3 regions of the Peribacillus sp. YIM B13477 genome follow, and region 3 is predicted to be linked to each of the others. Evidence: riboswitches for the same ligand, from Rfam matches in the RefSeq annotation. Region 3 holds a riboswitch; each other region holds the start of a gene.
The links. A riboswitch is a leader RNA that binds a small molecule or an ion and turns the genes downstream of it on or off. The one in region 3 is predicted to bind cobalamin.
Positions count from the first base shown of each region.

Region 1: another riboswitch for cobalamin. It lies ahead of ACFX4H_RS10120 (ribonucleoside-diphosphate reductase subunit alpha); the one in region 3 lies ahead of ACFX4H_RS19710 (ABC transporter substrate-binding protein).
Region 2: another riboswitch for cobalamin. It lies ahead of ACFX4H_RS16860 ((2Fe-2S) ferredoxin domain-containing protein); the one in region 3 lies ahead of ACFX4H_RS19710 (ABC transporter substrate-binding protein).

Region 1 covers NZ_JBHZPD010000002.1:698,837-703,710, reverse strand. Annotated here, with positions in the region: gene ACFX4H_RS10120 (ribonucleoside-diphosphate reductase subunit alpha) at 1-1,896, opposite strand, end outside; cobalamin riboswitch at 2,035-2,215, opposite strand; gene ACFX4H_RS10115 (manganese-dependent inorganic pyrophosphatase) at 2,509-3,438, shown strand; gene ACFX4H_RS10110 (hypothetical protein) at 3,538-3,684, opposite strand; gene ACFX4H_RS10105 (SulP family inorganic anion transporter) at 3,770-4,874, opposite strand, start outside.
Region 2 covers NZ_JBHZPD010000005.1:200,614-205,487, reverse strand. Annotated here, with positions in the region: gene cbiQ (cobalt ECF transporter T component CbiQ) at 1-757, opposite strand, end outside; gene ACFX4H_RS16875 (energy-coupling factor ABC transporter substrate-binding protein) at 744-1,055, opposite strand; gene ACFX4H_RS16870 (energy-coupling factor ABC transporter permease) at 1,057-1,800, opposite strand; gene ACFX4H_RS16865 (hypothetical protein) at 1,864-1,992, opposite strand; cobalamin riboswitch at 1,976-2,171, opposite strand; cobalamin riboswitch at 2,373-2,562, shown strand; gene ACFX4H_RS16860 ((2Fe-2S) ferredoxin domain-containing protein) at 2,715-3,083, shown strand; gene cobJ (precorrin-3B C(17)-methyltransferase) at 3,098-4,735, shown strand; gene ACFX4H_RS16850 (sirohydrochlorin chelatase) at 4,754-4,874, shown strand, end outside.
Region 3 covers NZ_JBHZPD010000007.1:110,960-115,833, reverse strand. Annotated here, with positions in the region: gene ACFX4H_RS19720 (heme ABC transporter ATP-binding protein) at 1-613, opposite strand, end outside; gene ACFX4H_RS19715 (FecCD family ABC transporter permease) at 619-1,674, opposite strand; gene ACFX4H_RS19710 (ABC transporter substrate-binding protein) at 1,637-2,602, opposite strand; cobalamin riboswitch at 2,781-2,955, opposite strand; gene ACFX4H_RS19705 (polysaccharide deacetylase family protein) at 3,042-3,890, opposite strand; tRNA gene ACFX4H_RS19700 (tRNA-Arg) at 4,120-4,193, shown strand; gene ACFX4H_RS19695 (hypothetical protein) at 4,370-4,543, shown strand; gene ACFX4H_RS19690 (hypothetical protein) at 4,652-4,874, opposite strand, start outside.

The DNA.
Region 1 (4,874 bases), on a different contig from region 3:
TAAATAGCCATTACGGGTTCCGTGCTCCTGCACGTCTGCTTTTAAATCCAGCCATTTTTGATCTGTATAGTCACGCAGTTCGAAATAGTCCCCTGTATGCCAATCAGAACCTTCAAAATATGGGTAAGATCCTTTTTCCTTGGCCAATTCGTTGGATGCCTTGATAGTTAAGTAAGCGATCTTTTCGTATAAAGCATCTGCATAGTGAACAGCCTCATCGGATTCCCAATAAATATTCTGTGTGGCAAGTAAATGATGCCATCCAAACGTTCCTAAACCAATTGCACGGTACCGTTTGTTCGAGATGGATGCTTGTTTGACAGGAAGATTATTCACATCAATGACATTGTCCAGCATACGGATCTGAATGGGAATCAATCTTTCCAGAACGTCGCTGCCCACCGCTCGGGGCAAGTTAATGGATGAAAGGTTGCAGACAACGAAATCCCCGCTTTTACGAACCACAACAACATCTCCATCTTCTGTTTCATATTCATCCGTGATCGTCGAAGGGCTTAGGTTTTGGGCAATCTCCGTGCAAAGGTTAGAACAATAAATCATACCTTTATGTTTATTCGGATTCTTCCGATTCACTTCATCGCGGTAGAACATATACGGTACGCCTTCTTCTAATTGAGAAATCATGATGCTTTTCATGATGTCCATCGCATTGATTTTTTCAAAGCTATAGTTTGGAAGCGTGCCATTTTCTGCGGCCTCGACAGCAAGTGCATAATGATTCCTGAAGCTTCCTTCGCCTTTCTTTTCGTCATAAAGATCTTCAAGTGAAAATCCAAGGGTTTGCTTAACGGTATGCGGATCGAAAAGATACCATTCTTTTCTGTCGCGTACAGCTTCCATGAATAAATCCGGTATGCATACACCTGTAAAAATATCATGTGCTTTTAATCTGTCATCGCCGTTTTGAGTCTTCAAATCGAGGAAGCTCATGATATCTTTATGCCAGGCATCCAAGTAAATCGCGATGGCACCTTTACGTTGACCCAATTGATCGACACTTACAGCTGTCTGGTTGAATAGTCGAATCCAGGGCGTCGTGCCGGAACTGTTTCCAGAGAAACCGCGGATATCGGAACCAAGCGAGCGAACCTTACCGACGTAAAGACCGACACCGCCGCCGAATTTAGATACTTTTGCCGCATCGTAGTTTGATAAGTAGATTCCGTCGATGGAATCTTCAATTGCGTCGATAAAGCAGGAGCTTAACTGTCCATGTGTTTTACCTGCATTGGAGAGTGTAGGAGTCGCAACGGTCATATAAAGGTTGGACATGGCCCAGTATGCTTCTTTTATCAGTTGCAGGCGGTGCTCCGTTTTTTCCATTCGCATGATTTCCATCGCGATGATCATGAAACGTTCTTGCGGCAGTTCGAAGACCTTGTCCTTTTTTGGGCGGGCCAGATAACGGTCATTCAATAAGTAGATGCCTATGTAAGAGAATAATTTATCTTTTTCCGGGTCGATCACCGATCCCAATTCCTCAATTTCCGCTTTTGTATATGAAGATAGCAGTTCTGGTTTATAAATGGGATAACGCTGACCTTCCGATAGCTGGGAGAGTTCTGTGATCAGCTCATAGAATGGACCATAACTCTTGCCTTCATAACCTCGATTGGCTTGTGCATCCCTATACATTGTATTCAACAGTTCTGCTGCAGCAACGAAAGTCCAATCCGGAGCATCGATATCCACGCCTTCAAGAGCGAGCTGAATCAGTTTTTTTGATGCCTGCTCTTCGGTTGAGTCACTTTTGCGATCAAGCCATTTTGTAAAACGCTTTTTGAACTTTTCCATATCGAGACGGCCTTCGAATTCCTTCGATAACATCTCAAGCTGGATGGATTTCGCTTCTGTGTCATTATATGTTTGAGTCATTAATAATCCTCCTTGTTAACTTCCGCTAAAATAAAAAAACCGCCCAAAGAATTGAGCGGATCAAACGATAGAATAAAAGAGGCATGAAAAAATAGCCGTTATACTATCGTTTCATCATCTCAATCCCCGAAGAATAAGAAACGTGAAAAATTCAAGGCAGGTCTCCTGACTCATGATCATCCTACTTTGAGTCCTTCCCGTATAGAGAGCTATACAGTGGTTTTCTCATTTCGTCACATTTACAGTTGCGGGGACAGTTCCGGGTTTACACCGGATTCCCTTTTCAGCCATCACTGGCACCTTGGATTATAAAAATTCTATATATAGTTATTGGAATTGTTTATGTAATCAATATCTAGTATTTCTGCTTATATTATCGTAAGCCATATACGATGATAATTCAACTAATATATTTGAAAAAAACCAACCCTTATCTATTGACAAAGTGATGGAAGAGGGTGGGGGAATGAAAGATTTTATGGGGGAATGGATAAATCAAGCGCTGATTTTACGGGATTTTGTGTTAAAATAAAGTGTCTAGTAAAGGTGGCTCTCCGTTATTGCACTGAGGGGATTCGCGGAAAAAATATTTATGAAAAAGGGGATAAAATCTTGGAAAAAGTATTAGTTTTTGGACATAAAAACCCGGATACAGACACAATCTGTTCAGCAATCGCTTATGCAGATCTTAAAAAACAGCTAGGTATCAACGCTGAACCAGTTCGTCTGGGTGAAGTGAATGGTGAAACTCAATATGCATTGGACCAATTCAAATTCGATGCTCCCCGTCTTGTGGAAAAAGTTGCAGGGGAAGCTGATGGCGTAATCCTGGTCGATCATAACGAACGCCAGCAAAGCGCTGAAGACATTGACCAAGTCCGTGTGTTGGAAGTTATCGACCATCACCGTATCGCTAACTTTGAAACAAGCGATCCATTATATTACCGTGCGGAACCAGTTGGCTGTACGGCAACCATTTTAAATAAAATTTATAAAGAAAACGGAATTGAAGTCCCTAAAGCAATCGCAGGTCTTATGCTGTCTGCCATCATTTCCGATTCTTTATTGTTCAAATCCCCGACTTGCACGGAGCAGGACGTTGCAGCAGCAATGGAACTCGCTGCCATTGCGGGAGTCGACGCAGAAAAATATGGCTTGGAAATGTTAAAAGCAGGAGCTGACTTGAGCGACAAAACGATTGCCCAGCTCATCACTCTCGATGCAAAGGAATTCTCCATGGGAATGGCTAAAGTGGAAATAGCACAGGTCAATGCTGTTGACCCGAACGAAGTCCTTGCTAAGCAAGCTGAATTGGAAGCGGCGATTGAAGCGGTCATCGCAGTGAAGGAATTGGACTTGTTCCTATTCGTCGTAACGGATATCCTGACTAATGATTCCGTTGCCTTGGCCCTTGGTAAAGCGGCATATGCGGTTGAAAAGGCATATGACGTTTCATTAAACAATAACATCGCCGTCTTGGAAGGCGTTGTATCGCGTAAAAAACAAATCGTGCCGGTCTTAACCGACGTATTCAGCAAATAATACAGGAAAAGGGTTGCTCATTAAAAACATGGGCACCCTTTTTCTGTACATTCAAAAAAAGACTCAACCATCCCATTAAGGGTGTTTGAGTCTTTTTTCTTAATTTAAAGATTCCTTTTCTTTTTCATAGGCGATGACAATCAATTCTTTATTGGCTTCCTCGCCAAGTTTGCTTTCAAAGCTTTTCAGTTCATTCAATAAATCCGGTGACAGATTTGCTGCCGTATAATCCTGCTCAGGTGTCATGCTTTTCGCTCCTTTCAAAAGGAAATGATTCATGTTATCTATTTTGTCGGTTTGAAAAGTTTCTATTCAGCAGAATTTTACTTCTTTAAGATATTTTACTTTCTGAGGTGGCAAGTTTTTCAAGCAATGTCGAACTTTCTTCATCGAGTCCTTGGACTTGGACAGGTATTCCCAAGAGCTGATATTTAAGAATAACCGTATCGACAGCACCGACTGCCGAAGCATCCCAGATCTTGGAATGGGAGAAGTCGATGACGATTGCATCGGCTTTTTCCTTGAAGTCGAACTTTGAAATAAAGTCCTGGACAGAAGCGAAAAATATTTGTCCGCTGATACGGTAAGTGATTTTCTTAGCCTGGATGTCTGCCGTTTTCTCTACTGCCACTTTAGAAATTTTAGCCGAGAAGAAAATCATGCTCAAAAGCACTCCGGCAAATACCCCTTTTGATAAGTCATGTGTATAAAGGACAATGAGGACCGTCACGATCATCACGGCTGCATCCGACTTAGGAGCTCTAGTGAGCCTCTTTAGGGAAGACCAGTCAAATGTCCCGATTGAAACCATGATCATGACTGCGACAAGTGCAGCCATCGGTATTTTGATAAGGACATCATTCAATACCACGATTAATACCATAAGGAATGCGCCCGCTACAAATGTCGAGAGCCGGCCCCTTCCACCAGATTTAATGTTGATACCGGATTGGCCGATCATCGCACATCCTGCCATGCCGCCAAAACATCCGGCGATGATATTCGCAATCCCCTGACCTTTGGCTTCCTTATTCTTATTACTGTCCGTGTCAGTCATCTCATCGACAATTTGAGCCGTCAATAACGATTCAAGCAGTCCAACAAACGCAAGGGCAATGGAATAAGGGAAAATGACCGTCAAAGTTTCAAAGGTCAAAGGGATGTCTGGAAGCATGAACATCGGAAGCGCTTCGGTCAATTGCCCCATATCCCCAACCGTCCGCACCGTAGCCCCCGTGGTAACTGCAACGATCGTCATGAATATGATGGCGACAAGTGGTGAAGGTATGACTTTCGTGATCAGCGGAAAAAGATAAATGATAGCTAATGAAACGGCTGTCATGACATACATGATCCATGTTTCGCCCACGAAATGGGTGAGCTGTGCCGTGAAAATCAAGATGGCTAAAGAATTCACAAAACCAGTCATGACCGGC
Region 2 (4,874 bases), on a different contig from region 3:
GGATTAAGCTTCCTAGTATGACAATCGCGATCAGCCAATTGCGTGAGGAATAGGTGTAAGTATCCTCGATATAGGAAAGGTTCTCCTGATAGCCTCTTGCGTTCATGGCCATCGTCAACTGTCCAGAGCGCTGCAATACTCCTAAAAATAATGATGAAATTAGTAATCCGAGAGATCGAATGCCTTTCCTAAACGAACCATACCCCAGCCGTGAAGCTTGTGATTGGTGAATGGCCAAAGCCGTATCTAAAAAAATAAAGATGAATCGATAGGTCAATTCTATTAAATCGACCAATAACGAAGGCACTTTAAGTTTTCGCAGCACGGATAGGATGACGGTAATGGGTGTAGTTAAGGTAAGGAAATATAAACAGCTGATGCTGCAGAATACGACAGTGATCAAATTTGCCACCGTACCAAAGCTGTCATCGCTGATGAATATTTGCCAATTCCCGATCTTCCAAGACCACCATGTATTCGAAATCGAAGTGAATTTACTAGTGAAAGAAAAAAGGATGGTAATGGTTCCTGATAGTATAAAAAATCCCGGTAATAGAAGTAATTTAAGATAATAAGAAAGCGGGATTTTTGCCGCGAAAATGATTAAAGCGCTCATCACCGTAAAAGTGATGAGCGAAACGGCCATATCCCTTACCGTTAACGAAAACAGCAAAAGAGAGAGTGCAAAAACCATCTTTTCCAACGGATGTACATCCTTCAGCCCATTGAAATAGGCATATTTATCAATGAGTAACATGCTTCGATTTTTCGGCCAATTCTTGTTTGGTTTGCTTATTCCTTTGTCTCATCACACCAATGAAGTATCCAATGAAACCGGCTCCGATTGCAGCTTGAAGCGCAAATAATAAACTTTCGGTTTCTGCACCTGGCGGCTCCCAAATACTGTTGAACCATGGCTTGTATTCCGGATGGATCTTAGTGATGGCTTCCTCAGCTTCGCCGTCGGCACCGCCAAATTCCGTTCCTTGTTGGGTGATTAACGGTAAGGTTGCAAGAATGACAACCAGGAAAAGCAGCAGTAAACTTTTTTTCATTTTAACGGGCCTCCTTAGATAAAACTCGTAGCAATTTCAATTCGCCTAGATTGTATTTTTTCAAGAAATTCATTACGACGACTGTCAATAACCCCTCACTGATGGCCAAGGGAATTTGGGTCAGGGCAAAAATTCCTGCAAATTTACTGAAAGAGGCCATGAATCCTCCTACCTCGGAAGGGAAAGCAAGAGCAAGTTGAACAGAAGTTACCACATAGGTGCCCAAATCCCCAAAAGCAGCTGCCAAGAATACGGCAAGTGAAAAAGACCATCCCAATTTAGTTGCGCCCTTGAAGACAAAGTAAGCAATGAAGGGTCCGCAAACGGCCATGGAGAATGCATTGGCCCCTAATGTCGTCAATCCTCCGTGTGCCAGTAAAACAGCTTGAAATAACAGAACGATGGAGCCGACCACACTCATGGCCAACGGTCCGAATAGTATGGAACCTAAACCAACTCCGGTAGGGTGCGAAGAACTTCCCGTAACGGAAGGAATCTTTAGGGCCGATAATATAAATACAAATGCGCCCGATAGGCCAAGTATCATTTTTGTTTCTGGGTTTTCCCTTACTTTGGACCTAATGGACCGGTAACCCAAGATTAAAAATGGAAGCGTCACGGCCCACCAGAATATAGCCCATTCTATGGGTAAAAAGCCCTCCATGATATGCATGGCCAATGCCCGTTTCGGGACAAAAAGCAGTAAAATGACAAAATAAATAATTTTCCAATTGGTTCTTTTCATTCTTTCTCCTTTCAACACTTTTAATTGTTCTGATCAATCTTGAGAAGAAAAGCGGCGCCCAAACTAAAAAGCACTTCTCTCAAAGGAAAGAAGTGCGTAATGAACAGGAATTTTGCAGCATGAACCAACCATGGGCCATTTTGCCTGATCCGCACGCCCATCCTCGTAGGCTGAAACAGTTTCACGCTTCATGGCAGGTCTCCTGGCTTTGGTTCATCATCCCATTACATCCTTCCCATCTCATTTGACAGTGGATTAAAGTTAACGTAATGGAACTTCCCTTTACAGTGGCGGGACCGCTCCGGATTTTCACCGGCTTCCCTTTTAAGCTGAATTCCGAGAAATTCAACACCATGAAACTTATGTAATTATTTAGAAAATTCTCGTATAGTGTACCATAAAGAAATAATTCCAGCTACACTATCTTTTTTTGGAGGCCGAAATTTGTTGCGAGGAAAGGATTGTAACTGGTTTTACACGTTTAAACTTTTCTAAACAGTCGGAATAAACTATTGAATTTTGACAAAGTTGTTATATGATAGATTAAGTTAGTTGGAAATGTATAATAAAACCAAATATTTCATTTTAAAAGTGCCCTTGTGTGAATAAGCAAGGGATAATAGGGAAATCGGTGAAAATCCGATGCAGCCCCCGCTACTGTAATCGCTGATGAAATTGTCGATAGCCACTGGCATTATGCCGGGAAGGGACAAAGTAAAATGAAGCGTAAGCCAGGAAACCTGCTTTTAAAATTGCATGATACTTTTCGGAGGGAAAGGTAGAAGGACTATGACGATTTTGGGAGGATTTGGCATGCTTGCCTTTGGCTCCTCATTCATATAGTTTTTCTAAAACCTTGACTCTTATGTTAAGGTTTTTTATTTTGCCTTTTCCCTGAACTCAGGAGGAAGAAGATGACTACTTGGAACTTGACGGGTACAAATACGCATCTGTTGATTTGTAATGGGAGCAGCTGCATGAAAAAGGGCGGGGAAGAAGTAACCCAAGCGATTCGCGATGAAATTGCTTCAAAAGGGCTGGATCTGAAAATCCATACAACGAGGACACGCTGTAACGGAAGATGTAAGGATGCCTGCGTTGTGATTGCCTATCCCCAAGGAAACTGGTATCGAGTGGAAACGCCTGATTTCGGTCGGCAGATCGTCAGTAATATCGATGAGGGTGAGTTTGTTCCACAGATGATCTATCAGTACAATGACGGGGAAATGACCCCTAATCCGGATTTTCCTGCTCATACGGGTATTTCAAAGAACAAAGCGTAAAAGGAGATGTCTTAATGAGTACAAACGGTAAATTATTCGTCGTGGGGTTTGGGCCCGGGAATTTTGAACACATTACCAAACGTGCCGTCGAAGCCCTTCAAGAAAGTGACTACATCATTGGTTATAAAACTTATGTTGAACTCATTCAGGGACTGCTAACAGATCAAACGATCATTAGTACGGGGATGACTGAAGAGGTATCACGTGCACAGGAAGCAGTGAAACAAGCGGAGCTGGGAAAGAAAGTGGCGGTGATTTCCAGTGGGGATGCCGGAGTTTACGGAATGGCAGGGTTGGTTTATGAAGTATTGATTGAAAAAGGCTGGAAAGAAGAAACTGGAGTGGGCATTGAAGTCATTCCTGGCATCTCAGCAATCAACTCATGTGCGTCTTTACTTGGGGCGCCCGTCATGCACGATTCGTGTACGATCAGCCTCAGTGATCATTTAACTCCTTGGGAACTGATCGCTAAAAGGGTTGAAGCAGCTGCAATGGCAGACTTTGTCATTGCACTTTATAATCCGCGCAGCGGCAGGCGGACCCGGCAAATTGTTGAAACACAGAAGATTCTCCTTCGCTACCGCTCGCCGGATACACCTGTCGGGTTGGTGAAAAGTGCTTATCGCGATAGGCAGGATATTGTCATAACCAATTTGCAGGATATGTTGAATCACGATATTGGAATGTTGACAACCGTCATTATCGGTAATTCATCCACCTTTTTATATGATGACAAAATCATCACACCAAGAGGCTATCAGAGAAAATATACGCTGAATTCGGAAAAGCAAACATTGAAGCCGCATCAGCGACTGCAAAAAGAAGCGGAACCGTGGGCATTAGATCAAGAAGCCTTAACCGAGTCCGCTGGAGGAGTTGGATTACTTACAAAAGCACCAGAAAAGAAGCCAGCTTCCTTTGAAATGGCAATGGAGGCTCTGTCAAGAGTCAAGGGTCAAGCCGTTAAGCAATCCATTCAGACGATTGTTCAGCAAAAAATGGAGTCGGTATTTGAACTTGCCGTTAGTCCAGGTGTGGCGAATAAACAATTCACTCCCAAACAAATGATGACACTTGCGGAAGTTGTCGGGGAAAAGGGAACGATGGAATATACACCAAATCATAAAATCGTCTTAAAGATCCCGACAATGGATCCGGAAGTCATTACAGGGAAATTGCAATCAGCTAACTTTCTTTTGTCGCCGATTGGGGATGTACTGACATTAAAAGCCTGTGATTTCTGTGATGGTGAAAAAGCGGAATCCATTCCTTATGCGGACGAAATACACCGGGTGCTTGGCGGAATGAGCATGCCCAAGGAACTGAACATCGGTTTTAATGGGTGTGGGATGGCTTGTTATAGTGCTGTGATGGATGATATCGGGATTGTCTTCCGAAAAGGGAAGTTCGACTTATTTCTTGGAGCTAAACCGGTTGGAAGAACAGCCCATCCGGGTCAGCCGGTAGCGGAAGGCATTGAACCGGAACAGCTTGTAGAACTGATCACGGACATTGTCGGCGAGTATAAGCAAAATGCCCATCCAAATGAGCGGCTTTTTAAATACTTCAAACGTTCGAAAAAGATACAGAATTTTTCTTATCAGGACATCGCTCCCAAAATAAACATAGAGCCTGCGCCTTGTGAAGACTAATCAAGAGGGGGAAAGTAAATGAAAGCAGTTTTGTTCGTAGGACACGGAAGCCGGTTGGCTTCGGGAAATGAAGAAGTCCGTCATTTTATTGAAAATATGATTCCGGCAATGGACGGGCGTTTCCTAGTGGAAACGTGCT
Region 3 (4,874 bases):
ATAATCCAGCCAAATTCAAATCATGAAAAATTGAAATAACGGTCAACTTCTGCTCTTTTGCCATTTTCCTCATTAGATCAAGAAGATCTTTTTGATAGGAAAGATCCAAATGGTTCGTAGGTTCATCCAAAAAAAGGATTTCCGGCTCTTGGGCAAGGGCCTGTGCCAGCAGGACCCTCTGTCTTTCCCCTCCTGATAATCGATCAAAATGAAGATCCTGAAAATCAGCTACTCCCGTTTGTTCCATCACCCGCTGGACAATCGATTCATCTTCTGCGGACCAACTATGGAACCAACCTGATTGATGGGCATATCGCCCAAGTGAGACCGTCTCTTTTACTGTATAGGAGAAAGCTAATGAGGAATGTTGAGGGAGCACGGCAATGACCTGTGCAAGTTGTTTTGACGAATAATCTTTCAAATCCCTGCCGCTTATCCGTACGCTTCCGCCTTTATAATCGAGCACCCCGCTAAGCATACTTAAAAGCGTCGTTTTCCCGCTGCCATTAGGACCAAGAATCCCGAATAATTCCCCCTTATGTACATCAAAAGAGACAGAGTCCAATACAGCTTTGTTGTGATACCCACCTGTTAACCCTTTTACTTCAAGCATCCGTTTTACCCTTCTCTCCGTCTCTTTAATAAAATCAGCGCAAATGCAGGTGCCCCGATAAGTGAGGTGATCACCCCGATCGGCAGTTCCGATGGGGCAATGATCGTTCGTGCTACAAAATCGGCCAATATCAAGAATCCGCCTCCTATCAACAATGACAACGGAAGCAAATGTTTATGGTCAGGCCCCCAAATCTTACGGACAAAATGAGGAATGACCAATCCTACAAAACCAATCGCCCCTGAAACGGCAACGGCTGCCCCTGTCAATGTCGAACCGGCTATCAAGATCCACATTTTCCGCCGCTTGACATTCACACCTAAATGTTTTGCCCGGTCTTCCCCGAAAGTCATCGCATTCAATTCTTTTGTATTCATGATCAAGGTCAACGAACCTATGATAAAAAACGGCATAATGATTACGATATAATTCCAGCCGCGCATTGAAACGCTTCCCATCAGCCAGCCGATGATTTGTCTTAATTCATCACCTGTCAGCGCAATCATCAATGAAATGAAGGCACTTAAAAACGAGCTGAAAATGATTCCCGTTAAAATGATCGTTTCCACTTTCATCGATCGATCCATTTTTTTTGCAAAAGTCAGTACGCAGAGCATCGTGAGCACTGAACATAAGATACTCAATGCCGGAAGGGTATATAAACCGATGAATGGCAGTGATATATTCAAGAATATTGTCAAAACGGCCCCGACCGATGCTCCTGATGAAATACCTAATGTGTAAGGATCAGCGAGCGGGTTCCGGAGCAGTCCCTGAAAAGCCGCACCCGCAATCGCAAGTGATGCCCCAACCAAACCAGCGAGCAGCACCCGCGGCAAGCGGATGTTCATCACGATATTCGTTAGCATCACATCCGGATCGGCAGAAATCGGCAAGTGGAAAATCTCCTTGCCGATTATTTGTATAAGTACGGGAATCGGAACTGGCACCGAACCAAAGGAAATGCCTATCGTCATTGCGAATAACAAAATCAACAACGCAATCAAATAAGCAAACGCCCATTTAGTTGTCAAATTGGTTCGGATAGACTGCTTTGGCAAGTTCCTCTACTCCTTCTATTAAGCGTGGACCGGAACGGGTCACCAAGTCAGAATGGACATCAAAGACTTGGCCATTCTTAACAGCATTTACGTCTTGCCATCCTTTTCGGGCCGTCACTTCACTTACTGCATCTTTCGTATAATAACCATACGTTGTAATGATGACATCAGGATTTGCAGCAATCATCGACTCTTCATCAATTTTTGCCCAACCGTCCAATTCAGCAGCCGCATTATCCGCTGAAATAATCTGAAGCATCTCATTCATGAACGTATTTTTTCCAGGTGTGTATATTTCCGGTGAAGGCGAAACTTCCACTAAAACGGTCTTCCTATCCTCTTTCTTTACGGATTTGGCTTTTTCCTGGATATCCTTGAGCTTCGTTTTCATATCCGCAACGATTTCGTTTGCCTTATCATGTTCTCCCGTTGCCTTTCCAATCATATCAATAGATTCATAGACTTGGTCAAAGCTTTGTGCATCATTGACTACGAGCACATCTATTCCAGCATCCTTAAGCTGCTGCAAACCCTCATTTGAATTATGGGCACTTGATGCATGCGCAAGAACAAGGTCAGGCTTCATGGAGACAATCAGCTCCGTGTTCATTTCCATTCCGCCAACTTTTTCAATTTCTTTCGTCTCTTCCGGGTAATTATCATTGTCGGAAACACCAACGACCTTTTTACCCAAACCAAGTGCAAAGACCACTTCCGTATTGCTTGGTATCAACGAAACGATTTTCTTCGGTTCTTTTTCTATCGTAACTTTTTCCCCGCTTGCATCTTTAATCGTAATCGGGAAAGCTTCGTGTTGAGCATGATTCGTTTGCTCCTTTTCTTTTCCTTCATCAGCAGCACCACCGCAGCCTACCATCATGCCTGCAGTAAGCAACATCAACAATATCAGACCAAAAATCTTCTTCATTTTCATTCCCCACAATCTTTTTATTTAATTTCTTCATACCTAACAGAGAAAACCAATACCGGAAGATACCCCTAAAACAAAAAGCATCTCCCGTTAAACGGAAGATGCTTGCATGGCAACAATATCAATACGGACTCTTTCTTAGGGTCTGCCACACACCTTCCCATCCGCGTAGGTTACAGGTGTACGAATTCTGGCAGGTCTCCTGGCTCATGGTCATCGTCAACGGCACCTTCCCATATCTCATACAGTGGTACACAGCCGTCAGCTCCCATATACAGTGGCGGGACCGCGTTGGCATTTCACCAACTTCCCTTTTAAGTCATTAAGACACCAAATCGTTCATATGTATATAATTTTCACTGCCTTCATTATACACCATGTAAGAATCGATTATTATATGATTTTTCTGAACAAGTGCGAAATGACCCTTCCACCTTCAATGCTTTGAAGCATTTTCAATCAGCGACGCAAACCCATTGATCGATAACCCTGGTGAAATCCGAACTCGATGCAGAGCATGCATCCCTTGGTCGCTTGAAGCTCCCCCAGGTTCGGTAGTGACTGCCATCTTATATCCAGCTTCTTCTGACAACCTGAGACTCTCTTCGTTATACCGGCCAACCGGATAGGAAAGCACTGTCGTGTCCTGGTCGAGGATATGGTCGAACAGCACCTTCGACTGAACCATTTCGGCTTCTTGCTGCTCTGCGGTCATGCGGTTCAGCTCCAAATGGCTGATGGTATGGCTTTCAATTGAAATCCCATCCCTGCTCATCTCCAACATTTGATTTTCAGTCAGGTGATGACCTTTATCAATGGACTTCCCGATCATGAAGACAGTTGCTTTCATATCATGTTCTTTTAATATCGGGAAGGCCTCCGTGTAGTTATCAGTATAGCCATCATCAAAAGTAATCCAGACGCACTTCTCACTTGGCATCCGATTCTCGGTTAACACGAGGAATGCTTCTTCAGGGGATAATGTATAGTAACCATTCTCCCGAAGCCAAGCCATCTGTGATCGGAATTCCTCCCTTGGAACCCGAAGGCCATTCCCTTCAGAAATGCTGTGATACATCAATATCGGAAGCTGGACCGGGGACTCGGCCTTCATCCAGCCTCCCGTATCGATTTGCCCCTCCGAATCCTGCCCGGTCCCATTCTCAGCCGCTTCGGCCACTTCAATGTCATCTTCCGTAATCGGTGCAGCCGTCTTTGTGGCTATCCCCTCTAAAATCCCTTGTGAGCATCCAGGTAAAATCAAAACCCCCAGCAATGCCGCCATCCTTAAAACTCTATATTTTTTCACTATCATTCTCCTGATTTTTTTATAGTATAATAGTACCAGGAAACCAGTGAACAATAAAGTATTCCATTTAATGAAAAAAGGGGAAAAACGAAAGCTTAGCGACACGCTAAACATTCATGAGGATTTTTTTTCATAAGTATGTGCTATTAGCTTGAAAAGTTTGCCTATAAGAAATATAATAAATAAGTCGTCGACTTTAATATATGTCCCAGTAGCTCAGCAGGATAGAGCGACAGCCTCCTAAGCTGTAGGTCGTAGGTTCGATTCCTATCTGGGACGCTAAAGTTTATAAGCCCTGTTATAATGCGGTTTCTCCGTGTTGTAGCAGGGTTTTTTTCTGTTGGTATGACCGTAAAAGCCGGAAATTGCATGTAGGATAAAAGCATTTCTGTACGTAGGAAACAGTGATATTCCATATCACTATTATTTTTCTATGTTTGGAGGTGCTTTTTTTCATGAAAAAACACGTTATTAAACAGCGTGGAACAGCGTTAAAGGAACGGAAATTGACCAGTAAGACTACGGAAAGTTTCACGATTGAATACACACTGCATGAAGCCTTAGATATTTTTCTACGTGCAAAAGTTGCTGAAGGTGTCCGACAGCGAACATTAGGCGAATATGTGTGAAGTGAAAAGGATATTTTCGAAAATTCTTGTTGGACTATAGTAAAAGGGGTTTATCAGTGATACAGACTGATAAACCCCTAAATTCATTTTATTGAAAATTAATCACTTCTATTTCTTTAATGTTAAAGAGCGTTTCCACGAACCATTCCATTTAAATCCAATAGGGTGTCCTGCAATTATAACACCTAGCACATAAACCCCATCAACAGTTATGTTAGCAGTATCTTTTGTACTGTTCTTTTTACTGAAGGATGCCTTCCCGCCTTTATGTAACCAGTCAACTTCCAAATTAATTCCAGTTAAGTAAGAATCGTAATTAGAAACCGATACA